Linked DNA regions of Exiguobacterium sibiricum 7-3. The protein of the gene in region 1 binds, or shares a complex with, the protein of each later gene. Links are inferred from orthologs where the notes say so. Each region holds a gene or a part of one and is shown in the gene's direction. Other genes may lie near its edges.

Region 1 (8,454 bases):
ATCAGGCGGGCTAATCCCGATAACGGGCGAAAGTATCCTCCAAGCGATTGAATCGTTTCATCAACCTTTTGTTGAAGAAGAATCATCTCCTGCATCGTCCTGCACCTCCGCCATTCCCTTCACAAGCCGGTCTTCCGATTGTTCCTTAAATCGTTTCGTGAACTGTTGGTTCTTCCGCCATTCCCGGACAGCGAGTCCACTCGCAACGGCGAGCGATACGAGTAATCCCATTTCTTTTCGTTTCATCTGAATTCCTCCCCTTTTGAATGATACGTTCGTCTGACAAACATGATATGATGATGACATTCCATACATAGTAAGAGGTGTTGCTTATGTCGACTGAACGTTTGTGGCAGTTAGCTCGTTTCATTGGCGTCATCCTTGCCATCTTTTTCACCGGTTGGCTGATCGTTCGCTTGTCTTCTTTCATGTACCCGTTCGTCTTTGCTTTTTTACTGGCTTTATTCAGTCGACCACTCGTCGACTTTTTTCAAAAACGACTTCGGATCAACCGCGGTTGGGGTGCTCTGCTATCCATCATTTTAATGAGCGGTTTGTTAATCGGCTCACTCGTTTTAATCATCATGCAGTTGATTCGTGGACTTGTTTTTGTCGCTAACCAACTACCGGCACAAATCCAGGAGCTGAGTCTTTATTTTCAAAAGCTCTACAACGAAAAACTGGCACCGATTTGGAATGATGCGTCGGAAGCCCTTCGCTCGCTTGAACCGTCACAGCAAAACACCGTCCAAAACAGTATCCAGTCCCTCGGCAGTTCGCTTGCCAGTGCGATTGGTGAGGGTTCGAAAAGTGTCGCCGGGATGTTGCAGACGATTTTAGCGACATTACCCTCCATCGCATTGATTTTAGTCATCGTCTTGCTCGCCTGGTTCTTCATCTCAAAAGACTGGCACAAGTATGAAATCCGGTTGAAGCAATACGAAATGTTGCCGTGGTTCGCCCGTGCCGAATCGGTCGTCACAAGTCTCCGGTCCGCTTTATTCGGTTACATCAAAGCGCAACTGACGTTGATTACAATTACCTTTTTCATCGTCCTGATCGGACTGTTGATCATCGGGGTCGAGCATCCGTTTGCCATCGCGTTCATCGCGGCATTTTTTGATATCTTGCCCTACCTTGGAACCGGCTCCGTCTTTTTGCCTTGGATCGCCTATTCCATCATTACGGGAAATACAGGACTCGCTATCGGTCTCGCCATCCTGTACGGGGTTGTCATCTTACAACGTAATATCATGGAACCTAAAATCGTCGGCGATAATATCGGTATTCAACCCATCACTGCCTTGATCGCCTTATTTGTCGGGATTCAGGTGTTCGGCGTCTTTGGATTGATTTTAGGTCCATTGATTGCGGTCATCATCAAAGCGTTACACAACGCCCGCATTTTTCATTATCTTTGGGACTTTATCAAAGGATCACCTACACCATTTCGGTGAAGGTGATTTTTTTAGGTAGTGCTGCATATAACGGAAATCCGGCCGCATCGACTGGTCGATCAGCCGGCATATAGACTGCTGGTAACGTCGCGGCAACTGCAAGCAGACAGGCATCAATCCAGTCGTCTGTCGCGACACCGCGGACAGTCAGCTCCCAGTAAGCCGGACAGTTGTACCGTTGCAACAATACGATCCGTTCCGCCACTCCCTCGACCGTCCGTTTACTGTGACGTGCCGGATGACCGGTCAGGCGGGCAAAACAGACTTCCGGATGAGATTCCATCATGCCCGGTCGATAACAGGTCCGCACCTGCTGGATTTTCGGTAACAAATACCATGCCTGTTTCGATAGACCAAATCCTGCCTGTTGCTTCGAATAATCGTTTGCTTCCGGATAACCGGCTTGCTCCAGTGCTTCACGCAACGGGGCATTAAAGACACTGCTCGTTCGGCCGGGCTTCAATTCTTCCCGTAACAACTGATCGACCACCCGGCGTTTGTCTTCTTCCAGTCCAATCGGCATATCGATATAGGTCCGGGTTCCACATTCGATTTCGTCGAGTGAAGAAGCGACCGTCCAGGAAAACTGACCGTCTCGAATCGATACAGCCACCCATCCGGCTTTCGCCGCATCAATTCCGGTGACGTCCATTGGACTTCTCCCGCAGACTCTTGAGGAGCGATAACGTCGTAAAGACGCCGAAAAAAGTCGCTACCGCCAAAGGAATCTGTTCCCGTGAATCCAGGTACCAGATGATACCGATGATGGTCACTAAAATGAGAACACTGTTGACACGTATCATTTTTCGCGTTCGACGAAATGATACAGACTGCGGACCATGACACCGGTCGCCCCTTTTGGACCAAGCTCCGTCGCGGCTTTTTGTTCGGACGTTCCGGCGATATCGAGGTGGAGCCATGGCGTCTCACCGACAAATTCACCGACGAAGGCACCACCGAAAATCATATGTCCCATTCGTCCCGGTGAGTTGTTTAAATCTGCGACATCGGAGCGTCGGACCTGCTTGATGAACTGATCGACGTACGGCATCTGCCAGACCATCTCGTTTGTTTCTTGCGTCACGGCTTCGAACCGTTCGTACAATGCGGCATCGTTCGTCAATGCCCCGGTGATTTCTGTTCCGAGTGCCACCAACACGCCGCCTGTCAGCGTCGCAAGATCGATGATCATCTTCGGTTTATATTCTTTGGCATAGGTGACAGCGTCTGCCAGGACAAGTCGTCCTTCCGCATCCGTGTTCAGGATCTCGATCGTTTTTCCTGCCATCGACGTGATGACATCATCCGGTTTGAACGCGTCACCGGAAATCATGTTATCCGTCGCCGGAATGACTCCCAAGACGTTTACATTCGGTTTAAGTTGACCGAGCGCTTCAAACAATCCGAGAACCGCTGCTGCTCCTCCCATATCGCCTTTCATCCCAACGATCCCGTCTTTTGGTTTGATCGAGTAACCGCCTGTATCGAAGGTGACCCCTTTTCCGACGACTGCAATCGGGACATCATCGCCTGCTCCTTTGTATTCAAGGACAATCAGCTTCGGTGGAATCGTCGACCCTTGATTGACGGCGAGCAATGCACCCATTCCAAGCGCTTCCATATCTGTTTTTTCAAGAATTTTTAAATCATGTCCGTGACGTTCGGCAATAAAGCGGGCTTCATCCGCCAAAGCAGGTGCCGTCAACAAGTTCCCCGGCATCGTGACGAGACGTCGTGCGAGATTAGTCGCTTGCGCAAGTGCTTCCCCACGTACAACATCCTGATCTCCTGCCTCTGACCAGATCGTTAAATCCAGGTCATACGTTGCGTGGGTATTTGTTTTATAATGTTTGACTTCATATGTAGCTAAGCCAAACGTCTCAGCAATCAGTTCGACCGGTTGACCTGGGAAAGTCGTTGCATCAATCGTCACTTTGGATAACTGGCGTGCTTTCAAGAACTGAGCCGCTTTTCCGAATAGTCGGCGAAGGCTGTCCGTCGTAAGTCCTTCGGCTTTCCCGAGACCGACGAACAACACACGTTCCACAGTTCCCGTCAGCGTTGGCAACAAGCGGAGTTCTCCTTGTTTCGTTGAGATATCCCCTCGGCGTACCCATTCATCCAAACGATCCGGATAAAGTGACCGGATCCGTTCTTCGACCGGTTGGTTTCCTGAAATACCGACAACGAGTACTTCGACATGAGCTTGTGGATCTACTTGATTCCATCGCATATTCAAATCCCCCTTTAGTGATACGTATTAGTATGAAGCGTTTGATCTGATTTTCCAACTAATAGCCTTCAGGACAAATGAAACCGCTCTCAAAAAAGACGTTCTTTAATTTGTCGATTTGGAGCGTTTCAAACAATTGTTGCCCGTTTCACAATGTGATAGGATTAAACAGGTGAAAAGGACAGGCACTTCTAGCAAACGGTCATTTGGCAACGACAGAAATGTCTACGTTTTCATTCAAAGGGAGAGTCCGCAAGCGACCCGTTAAGAGAGATGCGTTTATGGGTATCTATAGATAGCAAAGAAATGACGTCGCTGCGGCGAAAAAACTTACTGAAAAGAGGGTAATGCACATGGCACAGCACATCAAAGGAATTGGCGCTTCTGCAGGGATTGCGATTGCAAAGGCATTCGTAATGGAAACACCTGTCTTTGACATTCCGACGAATAAAATCGAGGACTCGGCAGCTGAAAAGGAACGTTTCCAGGCCGCTATCGTTAAGTCGAAGGGTGAACTTGAAATCATCCGTGAAAACACATTAAAAGAACTCGGTGCAGACAAAGCGGAAATCTTCTCAGCTCACCTCTTGATCTTGGAAGACCCGGAAATCGTGAGTCAGGTCAACGCGAAAATCGACGATGAGAAAACCAATGCCGCTCAAGCACTTGATGAAGTGTCACAGATGATGGTCATGATTTTTGAGTCAATGGACAACGAATACATGCGTGAGCGTGCAGCCGATGTCCGTGACGTCACGAAACGGACGATGGCCCACTTGCTCGGTATCACGTTCGTTACACCAGCTCAGATCAATGAAGAAGTCATCATCATTGCAGAAGACTTAACACCTTCAGATACAGCACAACTTAACCGGAAGTATGCAAAAGGATTTGCTACGAACATCGGTGGACGGACTTCGCACTCGGCGATCATGTCCCGTTCTCTTGAAATTCCGGCTGTCGTCGGAACAAAAGTCGTCTTGACGGAAGTCAAACACGGTGATTTCTTGATTCTTGACGGTACGGAAGGTGACGTCATCGTCAACCCTTCAAGCGACCAAATCGCAGAATATGAAGAAAAACGTTCAGCGTATATCGCTCAAAAAGAAGAATGGAAAAAACTTAAAAACGAAAAAACAGTCACAGCGGACGGTCATCACGTCGAGCTCGCAGCGAACATCGGAACACCAAACGATGTAAAAGGTGTTCTCGAAAACGGTGCGGAAGCAGTCGGATTATACCGGACAGAGTTCCTCTACATGGACGCTGAAACGTTCCCGACAGAAGACGAGCAGTTCACGGCATACAAAACGGTTCTCGAATCGATGGGCGATAAAAAAGTTGTCATCCGGACACTTGATATCGGCGGCGACAAAGAATTGTCTTACCTCGATCTCCCGCATGAGATGAACCCGTTCCTCGGGTACCGTGCGATCCGTCTTTGCCTGGACCAAACAGATCTCTTCCGGACACAGCTCCGCGCCCTTCTCCGGGCAAGTGCGTACGGAAAACTCGCTGTCATGTTCCCGATGATTGCGACACTTGAAGAATTCCGTGCAGCAAAAGCACTTCTCCTCGAAGAAAAAGCGAATCTTCAAGCAGAAGGCGTGACGGTTTCTGAAGACATCGAAGTTGGTATGATGGTCGAGATTCCATCAACAGCTGTCATGGCGAAACAATTCGCGAAAGAAGTCGACTTCTTCTCAGTCGGAACAAACGACTTGATTCAATACACGATGGCAGCTGACCGGATGAATGAGAAAGTTTCATATCTCTACCAACCGTTCAACCCGGCAATCTTGAACCTCTTAAACAACGTCATCACAGAAGCACATAAAGCAGGCAAATGGGTCGGCATGTGTGGTGAGATGGCTGGAGAAGAACTCGCGCTTCCAATCCTTCTCGGACTCGGACTCGACGAATTCTCGATGTCCGCTTCTTCTGTCCTTCGCGCACGCAGCTTAATGACGCGCTTGAACAAAGCAGAGTGTGAAGCAATCGTCGAAGAAGTACTCGATATGGATACAGCGGAAGACGTCGTCAACTTCCTCAGCACGACATTCGATATCAAAAAATAAGGTGTTTCGGACACGTCCCATCTCGGGACGTGTTTTTTTGTCGCGTCAAAAGAAGTTACTGCTTCTCTCTAGTATTGTGCAACACAAATAAGGGACGGATTTTAAAATCCGTCCCTCTGTTTTTGCTTTAAAGAAATCTTTTGATGCACGAGACTCCTACAGGAAAAAGCGCAGATGTAAACTGCGCTGTCAGAGACAAACAAGACCCGCTTTCCTGTCCAAACGGGGCAGGAAAACTGGCTTGTGTCTCGCCTGAGGAAAGCGAGTGCATATCCAAATGATTTCTTTTGAGTCAAATTTTGTTCGTTGATCTTCTTTTTATGCTTGCTTTGTTTTCGGTCGTTCGCCTTGTCCTTCTTTTAAGGTTGGTCGTTCATTCCCCATCAAGAAGACAAAGATAACGCCGAGCACTGCTGGAATCAAGGCCCACAAATAGACCGACGAAATCGATTCCGCAAGTGATGACTTGATGGCATTCGCTACTTCCGGCGGCATCTTCGCAAGGGCTGAAGCCGTCGGGAATTGTCCGCCATCCGGTGCATTGCCACCCGGCAACTGTTCACTGATTGTCGATGAAAACGTCCGTGATTGAACAATTCCAAGAACTGTTACGCCGAGCGTCATCCCAATCGTTCGGAACGTTGATCCCATCGAAGTAGCGGCTCCCCGACGCTGCATCTCAATCCCGTTGATACTTGCCAAGTTGAGTAAAGAGAAGCTGAATCCGACACCAAAACCTAAAATAATCATGTAAATCGTGATGGCTGTTCTCGATGTTTCAAGGGACATCGTGCTTAACAGATAGACCCCTAACAAGAAGAAGACTGCCGAAACGAGCATAACATTCCGGAATCCGTATTTATTCGGTAATCTTCCACCAAGTTGGGCCGAGACGACGGATGCAATCAGCATCGGCATCAAAATCAGACCCGAGTTGGTCGCACTGCCACCAAATACACCTTGGACAAAGATTGGAATAAAGACACTGGCAGAGATGAAGACGAATCCGTAAAAGAAGGCTACGCCTTGTGTCGCTGCAAACAATTGCCGTCTAAATAAACTGAACGTGATGACCGGATCGGCTGCGCGACGTTCGATGAAGCCAAAAATGATGAAGGCAACGAGAGCCGCTCCAAACAAACCAAGGATTTGCGGTGAGTTCCACGCATAATCCTTTCCACCCATTTCAAGTGCCAGCAAAAATAGGACAAGTCCGGCAACCAACGTCACGGCTCCAGCATAATCGATTTTTTGTGTCCGATGCACCGGTGACTCCTTGTAAAACAGGGAAACGAGTGTTAATGCCAAAATCCCTAGCGGAATATTGATATAAAAGACCCAACGCCAGTTGATCGCATCCGTTAATACGGCCCCAAGTAACGGACCAAAGATACTTGAAATTCCGAAGACGGCCCCAAACAATCCACTGACTTTCCCGCGTTTTTCAGGCGGAAAAATATCAAAGATGATGGTAAAGGCGATTGGCATTAAAGCACCGCCACCCAAACCTTGAACGGCACGATAAACGGAAAGTTCAACAATCGAGTCGGCCATCCCGCAAAGAATGCTTCCTGCTATGAACAGTAACATTCCAAATAGGAAGAATCGTTTCCGACCGTACATATCACTCAATTTACCAAAAATCGGCATCCCGGCCACAGTCGCAATCATGTAGGCCGATGTGACCCATGCATATTGATCAAAACCGTTTAATTCACTGACGATTGTCGGCATCGCAGTCGCAACGATGGTATTATCCATTGCCGCTACCAAAATCCCGATCAATAACCCTAACACGACGTAGCGTGTTTTCGTCGAAGTCGTAGCCATCGACTCACCTCTTTCTTTTCAAAAAATAGCTAATCTTCATAATAGCTTATTCATTGTATCATCGTATGTGCAAAATCTCATCGTTAAATGTTCGCTGTATGTAAAAAACACGATTCCCCAAAAATGGAATCGTGTTTATCGTATCAATTCTTATTTAATGTCATACGAAATCTTTTCACCGGCTTCAACTGTTTTCCCGACATCGACCGAAACTTTCCGGTCGCCGCTGTTCGTGACGATAATCGGTGTCAGGAGTGATGGGACAAGCGGTCGGATTTGTTCTAGATCAACGTTCAGCAACGGTGAACCCGGTTCGACCCGATCCCCTGCCTTCGCTAGCGCTTCAAATCCTTTTCCTTCAAGTGATACTGTATCAATACCGATATGAATCAGGATTTCATCTCCATTATCGGCAAGAATACCAATCGCGTGTTTCGTTGGGAAGAACGTCGTGATTTCACCGGAAACAGGAGAAACGACGTACCCTTCTGTCGGCTCAATCGCATAACCGTCACCCATCATCCGTCCGGAGAAGACTTGATCCGGAACGTCATCGAGTGAACGAATCACACCACTGAGTGGCGAGACGTATCCTTCACTCGGAACATATGCACCATCTGTTCCGGCTAAGCCTGACCGGTCATCGGTCCGCGCTTCCGCTCCTGTCGGGACTTGTGGAATCGGATCGGCTTCCGGTTTAGCAGGTGGTTGATAGTTCGGGTCGTTCATAATTTCTGCCATCTCGGTCTTAATACCATCTGATTTCGGACCAAAGATTGCCTGGACATTATCCCCGACTTCGAGGACACCGGCAGCACCCAACTGTTTCAAGCGATCTTTGTTGACACCTGATTTA
Region 2 (6,056 bases), 180 kb from region 1 along the record:
TCGCCGTGATATTTCCGTCATGAGCAACCAGATGTACGCCTACTTACGGATGATGGATGCGACAATCAATCAACCGGAACTCCGGCAATATGGAACGATAGATGAAGTGGCGGGTCGGTATCAGGCAAGTATGTATCGCTCATTTGACCAAGGGATTACTAATGTTCAGAGCGAAATGACCGAACACGGGACAACACTCATCCGAAATGCCTGGTTGATGTTTGTTGCAACTTGTTGTGTCATCCTGTTGCTGCTTTGGTTAACGTTATCCTTATTGCGGGCATTCCAAAAGGACTTACATATTTTACAGGCAGAAGCAGACTTTTTTGCGGAAGGTCCGAAGCAGTCGCATCATCAGGTGCCGGAATCAAATGACTTTCATCCTGTCGTCGCAGCTTTCCGGACAATGACGACGATCATTTCTGGATTGTTGGATTATAACGATAAAAAAACGAAGGAAATCAAACAAAAGAAAGCAGAAATTGAGTCCTTATTTTCTCAAAATACGAATCCAATCGTCGCGCTGTCGTCTGATTTTCAATTGCTTAGTAGTAACGACCGTTTCAAACACCTGGCCCAATCATCTGAATTGATGACGATTGAAGAACTGATTCATCCGGCAGATTTAAATCGGTTTCGACGGGCACTCAATCGGGCGATTGAAGGATACAGTCAGACAATCCGTTGCCAAATGATTTTCAAACAAGACATCCGAAATATGTTCGTCAACATCATTCATGTCCCCTCGAAAAATGACACCGGGACGGCACTTTATTTGACCTGTCATGACGAGACGGATCAATTCAAACGAGAAGAGCGGATTACGCAATTGGCATTGTATGATGTGCTGACATCCTTGTTGAACCGGAACGGGTTTGAACAAAAGATGGAAGAAGCAATCGCTGCGCCACAGCCGGGAGAGCTGGTCACGATCGGTGTACGCCAGTTCAGACGTATCAATGATATCTACGGGCACAGTGCCGGAGATCAAATCTTAAAGGAACTGGCGAATCGTTTACGGCATCATTTCATCGGTACAGGTTCGGCAGCCCGGATCGGCGGCGATGAGTTTGCCGTCTTGATCTTCCAACAGGAGATCGTTGATTACCGGGACCTTAAAACAATCTTGGAACGTCCTTATCAAATTGATGGTGAAAAAATCGATGTCAGCATCAGCATGAGTATGGTCCGTTATCCGGATGACGCGGTCGCGGTGACATCGCTGCTGTCTTCGGTCGACATCGCGATGCAACATGCCAAACGGGAACAAACAGGTGGACCGATTTGGTTTGAATCGTGGATGAGTGAAGAATACCGGGAGTCAGTTGTCCTGGAAGCGGAGTTACGGGAAGCGATTGCCCGAAATGAACTGCAACTGTTTTATCAGCCTCAAGTCAATCTGAAGACAAAAACGGTCGACGGATGCGAAGCCTTGCTACGCTGGTTCCATCCAGAGCGCGGCATGATTAGTCCAGCCGTTTTCATCCCGATTGCCGAACGATCGATGTTGATTGAAGAAATCGGGATGTGGGTTGTTCAGGAAACTGTCAATCAGGTCAGACGATGGGAAGGGACGCCGCTTGAGTCACTTCGTGTGTCTGCCAATCTATCCGTCAAAGAGCTGGTTTCCGGACGGATCGTCGAGCTGTTGACCGATGTCAGGGATCGTTATCCCGGGATTGAGCAACGTATGGAGCTTGAAATTACAGAATCCTTTGGTGTCTTTTCCGATACGCGTGTATTCGATGCATTGCAGACGCTGCATCAGCTTGGCTACCGACTGGCGATTGACGACTTTGGTACCGGCTATTCCTCTTTGTCGTATTTAAGCCGTCTTCCGATTCAACGTCTGAAGATTGACCGCTCGTTTATCAGTGGAACGGATGCCTGTTCGAACGCGCCGTTAATCGAGACAATCATCCGACTCGCCCATACGTTAAAGTATGATGTCGTGGCGGAAGGAATCGAACAAGCAGAACAGGGAGAGAACTTACGAAAACTGGACTGTGAATATGGTCAAGGTTTCTATTATTCCCGTCCGATTCCAGCCGATGAATTTGAGACCTGGTATAACGGGTATCAAGAGGGTGTCAAACTGTCTGGATGATGTCCGGCTAAATTATGCAAGGTGACCGTTTCTTCTTTAATTTGAGGAAGCGGTCTTTTTTCGTTTGAACGTGACCGTCTTTCGGTTATTGCAGGGAAATCACAGATTGCAACAAAAAACGAACCGAGGGATACCCCTAATAAGGGATCCTTCGGTTCGTTTTTTTGATGTTCTTTCTTGCGAATCAATCAAATACGGTCGAGTGCGAGATCATCCGTTTCTGATAAATAAGCTTTGATGGGCTCGACGGCTGCACCGACCGTTCCAGGAGCGAATGGTGATTTCAGTCCGGCACGTTCGACGAGCGTCAGGAAGCTTTCCGATCCGCCGGCCTTACAGAGCTCGAGATATGATTTCCAAGCAGCTTCCCGGTCTTGCTCCATCCATGCATAGAACTGGAAGGCACAGACTTGCGCAAGCGTGTAATCGATATAATAGAACGGGCTGCCGAAGACATGCCCTTGCTGGTGCCACCAAGCCCCTGAATCGAGATAATCATTTTCTTCATAGTTCCGGTGGGGCAGATATTTCTTCTCAATATCACGCCATGCCGTCCGGCGTTCTGCTGGTGTCAGTTCCGGTTGATTGTAGATGACATGTTGGAACTCATCGATGGCGACTCCGTAAGGTAAGAACGTGACGCCACCGGCAAGGTGACTGAACTTATACTTAGCCGTCTGATCCCCGAAGAACTCTTCCATCCACGGATAGGCGAAGTATTCCATCGACATCGAATGGATTTCACACGCTTCGTACGTCGGGAATCCATATTCCGGGACCGTAAAGTGACGGCTTTCATAGACTTGGAACGCGTGTCCGACTTCGTGTGTCAGGACATCAATGTCACCGGCTGTTCCGTTAAAGTTCGAGAAGATGAACGGAAGTTTTTCGTCGGCAATGTACGTACAATAGCCGCCGCCGGCTTTCCCCGGCTTCGCCGTCAAGTCGAGTGCACCGCGTTCTAACATGTACTCGAAGAACTCATTTGTTTCCGGTGACATGTCGCGGTACATTTTCTTTCCGCCTTCGATGATGAACGCTTCTTCCCCTTGAGGCGTTGCATTTCCGGATTTGAAAGCAAATCCTTCATCGTAATAATAAAGGGAATCGACACCGATCCGGCGTTGCTGACGTTCTTTGAGGGATGTGGCGATTGGAACAATCGTCTCGAGAATTTGTTCCCGGTAGTTTTCGACCATCGATTGATCATAGTCGACACGAAGCATCCGGGCATAACCGAGTTCGACGAATGACGGGAAGCCGAGTGTCTTCGCGATATCAGTCCGGACATGAACCAACTTGTCGTAAATCGTATCAATCGCATCACCATGTTCTTTGAGGTAGCCGTAACGCGCTTCAGAAGCTGCTTTTCGGACAGTCCGATCGGCCGACTGTAGGTATGGGCCAAACTGGGACAAGTTCAATGTCTTGCCGTCAAATTCGATTTGCGCTGCCGACATCAACTTCGTATATTCACTTGCCAAACGATTTTCTTCCTGGAGTTTCGGAATGATGGCGTCAGAGAACGTCTTCAAACTTGCTTCCGCCAGTAAGAAAAGCTGTTTCCCCCATGTTGATTCGAGCGAAGAACGGAGGGGATGAGTCGTCAACGTTTGATAATAACTCGAGACGTATCCTTGATAAACCGGACCGGCTTCGTCAAAGAAACCTTGTTCCGTTTCGTAAAACCCATCACGTGTATCGATCGTGTGACGGATCTCCACCAATTGACTGGCTGTTTCAAATTGATTTCTAAGGGTATTAATCTCAGAGATGGCATTGTTTGCTGTATCTACATCTGTTGCTTCACGCAAACGAGCGATTGCAGCATGCATAGAAGTTTCAAGGACGTTCAGGTCAGGACGGACATATGTAAGTTCTGAAAATGTTAACATGTAAGCGCCTCCTTGTGATTTCTAACTATTATCACACAAAAATACTTGCAAAACCAGAGTTACAAACGTATGCTTTTTGTGAGAACGTGAGCGAGTTCGTATTTAACTGGCTCCTATAAAAAAATCGAATCTTCTTTAAGAAGAAAACGATCGAGAAAGTAGAGGGATAGTATCATGGGATTCTTTAAAAAATTGTTTGGTGGTAATGATGAAGGAAACACGAAAATTGCTTCTGCCCTTACAGGTAAAATCGTCAGCATCGAGAACGTACCCGATCAAGTCTTCTCACAAAAAATGATGGGCGACGGTATCGCGATCGAACCAACAGAAGGTAAAGTTGTTTCACCGATCAACGCAACGGTCGAAACGATTTTCCCGACAAAACACGCAATTGGTCTTAAAGGCGAAGACGGACTTGAGTTATTGATCCACGTTGGATTAGACACAGTTAACCTTAAAGGTGAAGGTTTCACAGCACACGTTCAGTCTGGCGATAAAGTCAAAGCCGGTGACGTTCTTGTTGAGTTCGACCTTGATTTCATCCGTGCCAATGCACCATCAACAATCACACCAATCATCGTGACAAACCACGATCAATTTACACTTTCTGCAGTACCAGCTGAAGGAACATCTGTTGTCGCAGGCGAAACAGAACTCTTCAAAGCAACACATAAATAAGCTCGCAACGAATCAGTCCCCTTGTCCTAGACGAGGGGATTTTTTGTCGTCTCATACCCGAGCTTACTGTTTTGTAAGATGAATGAAAGTCTAGCCGATTCTTTGAAAGGCATATTGCTTCGTATACTAAAAGCAACATGAAGAATACGGGAGGAATACATGATGAAAGCCATCTTACACGCAGAACAGATTACGAAAGTCTATCATACGAAAAATGCCCGCCACGAGGCCCTCCGGCCAACGACACTGACGATTCACGATGCAGAATTCGTCAGCATCATGGGGCCGTCAGGAGCTGGGAAATCAACTTTGTTAAATCTGTTGTCAACGATTGATCAACCGACGGACGGTACGATTCAGATTAACGGGGAAGAGGTCACCGCAATGAAGGAAAAACAGTTGGCCCGCTTTCGGCGGGAACAGCTCGGTTTTATCTTTCAGGATTTCAACCTGCTCGATACGATGACCATCGAAGAAAATATTGCCTTGCCGCTGGCGTTACAACAGGTCCCGAAGGCCGATATCTTGGTGCGTGTCGCATCTGTCGCTCGGGAACTTGGAATCGAGGAGTTACTCGCAAAACGACCGTCTGAACTGTCGGGTGGTCAAAAACAACGGACGGCCGCCGCACGCGCCATCGTTCATCAGCCGTCACTGATTTTAGCGGATGAGCCGACCGGAGCCCTCGATTCAAAATCAGCAACGGGTCTGCTTGAAGCGATGGCCGGTCTGAACGAACAGGGGGCGACGATCTTGATGGTGACGCATGATCCGATGACTGCGTCGTATGCGGAACGGGTCCTGTTCGTCAAAGACGGCGAATTGTTCCGGGAAATTCATCAGTTTGGGACACGTAAGGAATTTTTCGAGCAAATCATGGAAGTCCAACGTGAACTCGGAGGTGTGGTTCGTGAACTTGTTTAAGTTAGCTTTCCGGAATTTAAAGAACATCCGTCAGAACGTGATGTATCTCGGTGCGGTCACGTTTGCGATATTAATTTACTATACGTTTTTAGCAATCCGCTCCAATGAAGCGATGTTGCAGGCTAATGAATTATACGGGAAACTCGGGACGGTCTTTACAGGGTCAAGTGTGATTCTGGCACTCTTTTCCGCCATTTTCATCTGGTATTCGAGTGATTTTTTCTTACGACGCCGGAAACAGGAAATCGGGCTGTATGCGTTACTTGGTCTCGAACGCCAGCAAATTGCGAAGTTGCTGTTTCTTGAGACGATGGGGTATGGATTGATTGGTCTGTTGATTGGAGTTTTGCTTGGTACGATTGCTTCGAAGTACTTTGTCCAACTGTTGGCGTACGTGATGGGGATGACGATTGAAGCAGATTTTTCAATCAATGCCGGTGCAATCGGTCAGA

The links. Proteins that work in one complex are often made in the same cells at the same time.
Region 2: the proteins of ptsP (region 1) and P402_RS0103825 are in contact, whole or in part, in an NMR structure (PDB 2MP0), measured with the Escherichia coli proteins. The link is inferred for Exiguobacterium sibiricum 7-3 from one-to-one orthologs.

Annotation. Positions count from the first base shown.
Region 1 is NZ_KK211190.1:748,764-757,217, reverse strand. What follows is about bases 3,408-6,405. They hold ptsP (phosphoenolpyruvate--protein phosphotransferase), read left to right. Parts: upstream 3,408-4,043; coding sequence 4,044-5,768; downstream 5,769-6,405. Other genes in these bases: P402_RS0104770 (MDR family MFS transporter), read right to left, coding at 6,087-6,405; P402_RS0104780 (leucyl aminopeptidase), read right to left, coding at 3,408-3,690. In the rest of the region: P402_RS16705 (MazG nucleotide pyrophosphohydrolase domain-containing protein), read right to left, coding at 1-95; P402_RS0104795 (hypothetical protein), read right to left, coding at 61-246; sporulation integral membrane protein YtvI, read left to right, coding at 333-1,457; P402_RS0104785 (DUF429 domain-containing protein), read right to left, coding at 1,441-2,109; P402_RS16980 (hypothetical protein), read right to left, coding at 2,090-2,230; more of P402_RS0104780, read right to left, coding at 2,257-3,407; more of P402_RS0104770, read right to left, coding at 6,406-7,598; ptsG (glucose-specific PTS transporter subunit IIBC), read right to left, coding at 7,749-8,454. UniProt on the Escherichia coli protein: General (non sugar-specific) component of the phosphoenolpyruvate-dependent sugar phosphotransferase system (sugar PTS).
Region 2 is NZ_KK211190.1:568,516-574,571, forward strand. Bases 3,165-5,928 are described here. They hold P402_RS0103825 (PTS sugar transporter subunit IIA), read left to right. Parts: upstream 3,165-4,176; coding sequence 4,177-4,680; downstream 4,681-5,928. Other genes in these bases: P402_RS0103820 (M3 family oligoendopeptidase), read right to left, coding at 3,165-4,002; P402_RS0103830 (ABC transporter ATP-binding protein), read left to right, coding at 4,840-5,604; P402_RS0103835 (FtsX-like permease family protein), read left to right, coding at 5,591-5,928. Outside these bases: P402_RS0103815 (putative bifunctional diguanylate cyclase/phosphodiesterase), read left to right, coding at 1-2,107; more of P402_RS0103820, read right to left, coding at 2,296-3,164; more of P402_RS0103835, read left to right, coding at 5,929-6,056. UniProt on the Escherichia coli protein: The phosphoenolpyruvate-dependent sugar phosphotransferase system (sugar PTS), a major carbohydrate active transport system, catalyzes the phosphorylation of incoming sugar substrates concomitantly with their translocation across the cell membrane.